Regions from separate parts of the Saccharopolyspora sp. NPDC002376 genome, predicted to be linked through region 3. Evidence: riboswitches for the same ligand, from Rfam matches in the RefSeq annotation. Region 3 holds a riboswitch; each other region holds the start of a gene.
The links. A riboswitch is a leader RNA that binds a small molecule or an ion and turns the genes downstream of it on or off. The one in region 3 is predicted to bind thiamine pyrophosphate.
Positions count from the first base shown of each region.

Region 1: it holds a riboswitch for thiamine pyrophosphate, as region 3 does, so the genes downstream of both, ACWCO2_RS23355 (ECF transporter S component) here and thiO (glycine oxidase ThiO) in region 3, are expected to answer to the same signal.
Region 2: it holds a riboswitch for thiamine pyrophosphate, as region 3 does, so the genes downstream of both, thiD (bifunctional hydroxymethylpyrimidine kinase/phosphomethylpyrimidine kinase) here and thiO (glycine oxidase ThiO) in region 3, are expected to answer to the same signal.

Region 1 is NZ_JBSFBZ010000037.1:38,435-40,689, reverse strand. It holds gene ACWCO2_RS23360 (ABC transporter ATP-binding protein) at 1-495, opposite strand, end outside; gene ACWCO2_RS23355 (ECF transporter S component) at 492-1,049, opposite strand; TPP riboswitch at 1,081-1,192, opposite strand; gene pqqE (pyrroloquinoline quinone biosynthesis protein PqqE) at 1,885-2,255, opposite strand, start outside.
Region 2 is NZ_JBSFBZ010000050.1:14,199-16,453, forward strand. It holds gene ACWCO2_RS27535 (alpha/beta hydrolase family protein) at 1-485, shown strand, start outside; gene ACWCO2_RS27540 (hypothetical protein) at 629-877, shown strand; TPP riboswitch at 903-1,000, shown strand; gene thiD (bifunctional hydroxymethylpyrimidine kinase/phosphomethylpyrimidine kinase) at 988-1,785, shown strand; gene tenA (thiaminase II) at 1,930-2,255, shown strand, end outside.
Region 3 is NZ_JBSFBZ010000009.1:49,232-51,486, reverse strand. It holds gene thiG (thiazole synthase) at 1-111, opposite strand, end outside; gene thiS (sulfur carrier protein ThiS) at 113-313, opposite strand; gene thiO (glycine oxidase ThiO) at 310-1,428, opposite strand; TPP riboswitch at 1,420-1,524, opposite strand; gene thiE (thiamine phosphate synthase) at 1,597-2,255, shown strand, end outside.

The DNA of each region.
Region 1 (2,255 bases), on a different contig from region 3:
CATCGAAGTCGGCTCGTCGAGCAGCAGCATCGAGGGCTGCATCGCCAGAACCCCGGCGAGAGCGAGGCGCTGCAGCTCGCCGCCGGACAGCGCCGACGTCGGCCGGTCGAGCGGGTAGTCCAAGCCGACCAGCTCGAGGGCCTCGGCGACCCGCCGCCAGATCTCCTCCCGAGGGATCCCGTTGTTCTCCGGCCCGAACGCCACATCGCGGCCGATCCGATCAGCCACCACCGCGGACCCGGGGTTCTGCAGCACCAGCCCGATCTGGCCGTCGACCTGGACGTCCCCGCTGGCCTCACCGGGCAGCGCGCCGCCGAGCACACCGGCCAGGGCGTGGATGACCGTTGACTTCCCCGCCCCGCTCGGCCCGGCCAGCAGAACCCGCTCGCCGGGCCGGATGCGCAGGTCGAGCTCGTGGATCGTGGGAGCGCGCCGTCCCAGCGGCTTCCAGCTGAAGCCCCGCAGCTCAGCGCGCAGCCCCGTTGAGATCGTCACACCGCTGTCCGCTCGTGGTGCTCCCGGCCGGGCCCGAAGGCGTCCAAAGCCCCGGTCGCGGCCAGACCGCGAACCAGTGCCCAGCCGCCCAGACCGGCGATGACGACTCCGGAGATCACGAAGAACCCGAGGTGAGCCAGCTGGTAGGGCAGCGCCCAGTCCACGTAGTAGACCTGCCACTCGTAGAACGACTCGAACGCCGCAGCGAGCGCAGCACCCAGCGCGGCGACCAGGGGACCGAACCGGGTCCACAGGAACACGCCCAGGACCAGCTCAACCCCCAGCCCCTGGACGCACCCGGAGACCACGGTCGACAGGCCCCAGCTGTTGCCGAGCAATGCCTCGACGGAAGCGCCGATGACCTCGGTCAGCAGCGCGGCCCCGGGCTTGCGAACAATCAGACCGCCGATCACGCCACCGAGCAGCCACGGACCCCCGAAGAGGCCGGCGCTGGGCGGAAAGGCGAATACGGAGAAGGTGCTCAACACCTGGTAGAGCTGGGACCAGCCCCAGAAAGCGACGCCGATCGCGACACCGAGCATGGCCACGGTCACGAAATCGATCGTCCGATAGCGGAAAGCGGCACCGCGCACCACTTGAACTCCCTTCGCCGGTGCTAACCGGAGCAGGTTCGGAGGGTCTGCGGCTCACCCGCACTCTCAGCGCCCTTCACAACGGCGCTCCCCTGTCATCAGCCCCACACACTACCTCCCGCATCAACGCTCTCAACACCGACTCCGTCCGGGGGAGTGGTGCTGGCGGCGGACGAAACTGTCCGCAGTGGGTCAACTGCCGGGCGTAGCGATCAGTGGATTCGTTGAGCCCTGGGCCCTCCCGCCGGATCCATGGGGAGTGCGCTTCTGGAGGGGTCCCTTCGGGTTCAAAGCCGAGGGGGGTCACCTGACCTGAGAAGCGATTTTGGCGGAACTGGGGCCCTCCTGCTGTGTCGACGGACGTCACCACCCTGCGAACAGTGGCGATATAGGGCGACGCGCGTGAGCTCCGTCCCTCCGGGACGTCGGTCCATGGCGGAGCGATAGGTGGTGACGGTGGCAGTTTTTCTTGAAATTGGCGTCGGTGCCCACTGCACGTTTCGTCTAAAACGTTGCCAATTTCAGGAAAAAACTGGCTCGCCTGCCAGGGTGGCCACCTACCGCTTTGAACCCCAAAGAAATCTTGCTCTCAACGCCACCTCTGCGCGCGTTCGTCCGCCCTGTAACACCGCTGCTGACACGATGGTGCCGTCCCATCGGCCCACGGATACGGCAGAAGAGCCCGAATTTTGGGAAAAACTGCCCGCCTGCCAATGCGACCACCAGCGAATCCACAGTGCACAGTCGTAGGTCGTGAGTGCGTAGCGGTGTTCTAGCACTGCTGTGCACTCACGACCTACGGGATGTCGCGGGGGTGGGGGCGTGGGGTGAGGACTTTTTCGCGGTGTTCTTCGTTGGCTGCTTGGACTGCTTCGGTGACGATGTTGTGGTCTGGGGAGAGGATGCAGACCGGGTCTGTGCGGGCTGGGTCCCCGGTGAGGAGGTAGGCCTGGCAGCGGCAGCCGCCGAAGTCGACTTCTCGGCGGGGGCAGCTGTGGCAGGGTTCGGGCATCCAGTCGGTTCCCCGGAAGGCCTGGAACATCGGTGAATCCGACCAGATCCGGCCCAGCGCGTCGGTGCGGACGTTGGGGTGTGGGAGCGGCAGGACGTGTGCGGCGGGGCAGGGGAGGACGTCGCCGTTGGGCACCACGGTGAGCTGGTGCGAGC
Region 2 (2,255 bases), on a different contig from region 3:
CCGCGCTGGAATCGATCCGTGCGCAGCTGCCGGTCGACGACGGCCCGATCGGTGTGCTCGGCGGCTCGCTCGGTGGGGCCGTCGCGCTGCGGATCCTGGCCGACACCGGGATTCCCGTCTTCGCCGCCGCTGTCGTGAACTCCGCCATCCGGATCCGGACCGTCGTCGACATGTTCCCGGGCGAGTACTCCTACGACGCCGAATCCGCTCGGGCTGCCGACAGCCTGGACTTCATCGCCAAGGCGGACACCATCGCCGAGCGCGCGCCGCTGCTGGTCGTCAGCGGTGAGCTCGACGCCCCACCGCTGCGCGCCGACGCGTCGCGCCTCGTCGACGCTGTGGGGGAGCGGTCCGAACTGCTGTCCATCCCCGGATTGGCGCATGCGCTCGCCGATGAGCCCGGCATCGAGCCCGCACCGCAGCTACCGCTGGCCCGCGAGGTGGACGACGGCCTGACCTCGTGGTTCCGCCGCCATCTCTCGTAGATCGCCGTTTCCGCAGGTCGTTGACCTGATCGATGTGCATGTTCGGTCCGGTTGACCGTGGGCCATTGGGTGTGTTCGGTTTCGCGCTCCTTGTCGCTGCGGACGGCCGGGGTGATCCTGGGTTGTTTGCGGAGGGTGCGCAGATGACCGAGTTGGTGTTTCCGGAGTTGCGGCGTCGTCCGGTGGTGGGGCTGGCTCCGGTGCGCGGGGTGCTGGTGCGGTGGTTGGCCGCTGATGGGAGCGCCGTGCACGTCGGCGACCGGTTGGCCGAGGTCGGAATGGACGGCGAGGTCGTCGGGTGGGTGTCGGCGCTGGCCACCGGGACGCTCTGGCACCAGGTGCGGGCCGGTGAGGCGCTCAGCGCCGGTGCGGTGGTGGGGCTCATCGACTGATGGCCCTCTCTCGGGTTAGGTTGGTGCGAGTGACGCGGGGTGCCCGGTTTCGGCCAGGCTGAGATCAGACCCGTTGAACCTGACCTAGCTCGTACTAGCGGAGGGACGTCATGGTTCCGAACGTGCTGACCATCGCGGGAACAGACCCCAGCGGTGGCGCCGGAGTCCAGGCAGACCTGAAGGCCTTCTCGGCGCACGGCGCCTACGGCATGTCCGTGATCACCGCCCTGGTCGCGCAGACCACCACCGGGGTTGCCGAGGTGCACGAGGTGCCGCCGGCGTTCATCACCTCGCAGCTGGTCACGCTGCTCGACGACGTGCGGGTGGACGCGGTCAAGATCGGCATGCTGGCCAACGCCGAGGTGATCCGCGCGGTGGTCGACGTGCTGGACCGCTACGCGCCGCGGCACGTGGTGCTGGACCCGGTCATGGTCGCCAAGAGCGGGGACCGGCTGCTCGCGCCGGAAGCGGTCGGCGCGCTGCGCGACGAGCTGCTGCCGCGGGTCGACCTGATCACCCCGAACCTGCCGGAGGCGGCAGATCTGCTGGGGGAGCCGGAGCTCGTCGAGGTCGACGGCATGGCCGCGCAGGCCGAACGGCTCGCCGGGCTCGGCGCCAAGCAGGTGCTGCTCAAGGGCGGCCACCTGTCCGGTGAGTCCAGTGTGGACCTGCTGTACGGCGACGGGGGCGCCGAGTTCCTGACCAGCGAGCGGGTCGTGACCACCAACGACCACGGCACCGGCTGCACCCTCTCGGCCGCCATCGCCGCGCTGCGCCCGCAGCGCCCGGACTGGCTGACGGCTGTGCGCGAGGCCAAGGAGTACCTGACCGAGGCGCTGCGTGCGTCCGAGCGACTGGACGTCGGCCACGGCCACGGGCCGGTGCACCACTTCCACCAGTGGTGGTGATCTTCCCGCGGTTCTGATCGAACTCGCGGATCACCGGCGCGTCGGCACCACGGCACGCCGGTCGTTGTGGACAACGCCCGCGATTTCAATGGAGATCGCACGTCTGATTTCCATTGAAATCGCGGTCCCCGAGAGAGGACTTCGATGAGCAAGCTTCCCACCCCGGCCGCCGACGGGTTCTGCGCGCAGGCCTGGGAGCACACCGCCGAGCTGCGGAAGGCGATCGTCGAGCACCCGTTCAACACCGGGCTCGCCGACGGCAGCCTGGACCGCGAGGTGTTCGCCTTCTACATCGTGCAGGACGCCCGGTACCTGGTCGGGTTCGCGCAGGCCCTGGCGGCCGCGGCGACCCGGGCCGACAACGCCGAGGACGCCGCGTTCCTGTCCGGCGCCGCCCAGGGTGCGCTGGTCGAGGAGCGTCGCCTGCACGCCGGGTACGTCGCCGAGTTCGGGCTGTCGGACGAGGAGAT
Region 3 (2,255 bases):
GCCGGATGCGATCAGCGCTCGTTCCAGGACGGCGAGGTTCGTCGCCCCACCGGTCCCGGTGATCAGCCGCGAACCGAACTCGCGACCGGCGATCACCAACGGGTCGTCCATGTCACCCTCCTTGCACTGCGGTGAGGACCTCGATCGTGGCCTCGGGGTTCAGCTCGGTCTCCAGCCAGCTCGCGCGCGGCACCACCGCACCGTCCACGGCCACCGCCACACCCCGGTCCGGCACTCCGAACTCCGCGAGCACCGCGGCGAGCACGGCGCCGTCGGCGACCTGCTGCCGTTTCCCGTTGATCACGACGTTCACTGCTGTCCTCCCAATCGGCTCGGATCGGTGGTCTTGATCAGCGCGTCGGGTTCGTCGCCGCGCAGCAGCGCGAGCACCGCGTCCACGGTCACCGGGGCGAGCAGGAACCCGCCGCGGTGGTGCGCGGTGGCGGCCAGCACGCCCGGCTCCAGCCAGCCGAGCACCGGCAGGTTGTCGTCGGTGCTGGGCCGCAGCCCGGCCTTGGCCTCGACCAGCTGGTACTCGGCGATGCCCGGCATCACCTGCTCGGCGTCGGCGATCAGGTCGCGCACTCCGCCGAGGGTGACTTCGGTGTCGAACCCGACCTCGTACTGGGTGGCGCCGAGCACCAGTCCCCCGTCGTCGCGCGGCACCAGGTAGACCGGGCGGCCGTGCACGGGACCGCGAACGGTGCGGCTCGGCGGCGGCAGCGCAGTGGTCCGTGCGCGGAGACGCAGGATTTCGCCCTTCACCGGGCGGATCCGATCGCGCAGCGCGGGGTGCAGAGAACCGGAGTGCGCGCCTGCGGCGATCACCGCAACATCGCAGTCCACAGTGGAATCTTCGAGCTCCACCGCGCCCTCGCGGACGCTTTTCGCCGCTGCTGCGACGAATTCGACCCCGGCAGCCGTCGCCGCAGCTCGCAACGCGGCCAACGCCAAGCGGTTGTCGACCGCGAGATCTCCCGGAACTTCGAGGCCACCGCGCACCGCGGGCCCCAAGGACGGTTCGAGCCGCCGCGCCTCCCGGCCCGAAAGCCGAGTCACCGTGCGGCCCTGACGGGACAGGTATTCGGCCAGTTCGTCCAGCTCCGCGCGATCCGCGCTGTCCACGCCGACCACGAGGGTGCCCTCGCGGCGCAGCCCGGACGGCAGACCGGACGTGCGGCTCAGCTCCTCGGCGAAATCGGGCCAGCGTTCCAGCGACGCGCTGCCCAGCTCGAGCAGCTCCTCCTCGCCGGGCCAGGCCTCGGCGATCGGCGCCAGCATTCCACCCGCCACGAAGGACGCACCGGACGCCGGTGCTGGATCGACCAACTGCACTCGATGCCCGGCGGCCGCTGCGCGCCAGGCGACGGACAACCCGATCACTCCACCGCCGACAACGACGACGTGCTCGGTTCGTTCTTCAGACAACTCCACGCTCCCTGCGCCGGCATGACCCGGATCAGGTTCGACGGTCGGGGCCAACGCCCCCTCTCAGCCCGCTACCGGGCTCCCGTGCTCACCGCTTTACACCGTACCTGCCGAGTACGCCGGCTCCGAGCCCGCATTCGCGCGCGCAGCAGAGCTACCCTGTGGGGCATGCCTGGAATGGACGGCTTCGGCATCCGCGCCCGCCTCAACGAGGCGCGGCTCTACCTGTGCACCGACGCCCGCACCGAACGCGGTGATCTCGCGGAGTTCGTGGACGCCGCGCTGGCCGGCGGCGTGGACATCGTGCAGCTGCGCGACAAGCAGCCCGGTGGCGCACCGCTGGAGGCGCGCCACGAGCTGGCGGCCCTGGAGGTGCTGGCCGAGGCGTGCGTGCGGCACGGCGCCCTGCTGGCGGTCAACGACCGCGCGGACATCGCGCTGGCCGCAGAGGCCGACATCCTGCACCTGGGGCAGGACGACCTGCCGGTGGACATCGCGCGGCGCATGATCGGCGAGCACATCGCGATCGGTCGCTCCACGCACGACGTAGTGCAGGCCGACGCCGCAGCGGCCGAGGCGGGCGTGGACTACTTCTGCACCGGCCCGGTGTGGACGACCCCGACCAAGCCGGGGCGCCCGGCGGCCGGGCTCGAGCTGGTCAAGCACGCGGCGGAGCACCGCGGGCACGGCCGACCGTGGTTCGCCATCGGCGGCATCGGCCCGGACAACCTCGACGAAGCGCTGAAGGCGGGCGCGGAGCGCGTCGTGGTGGTGCGAGCCATCACCGAAGCCGAAGACCCCCGCGCAGCAGCCCGAGAACTCCGCAA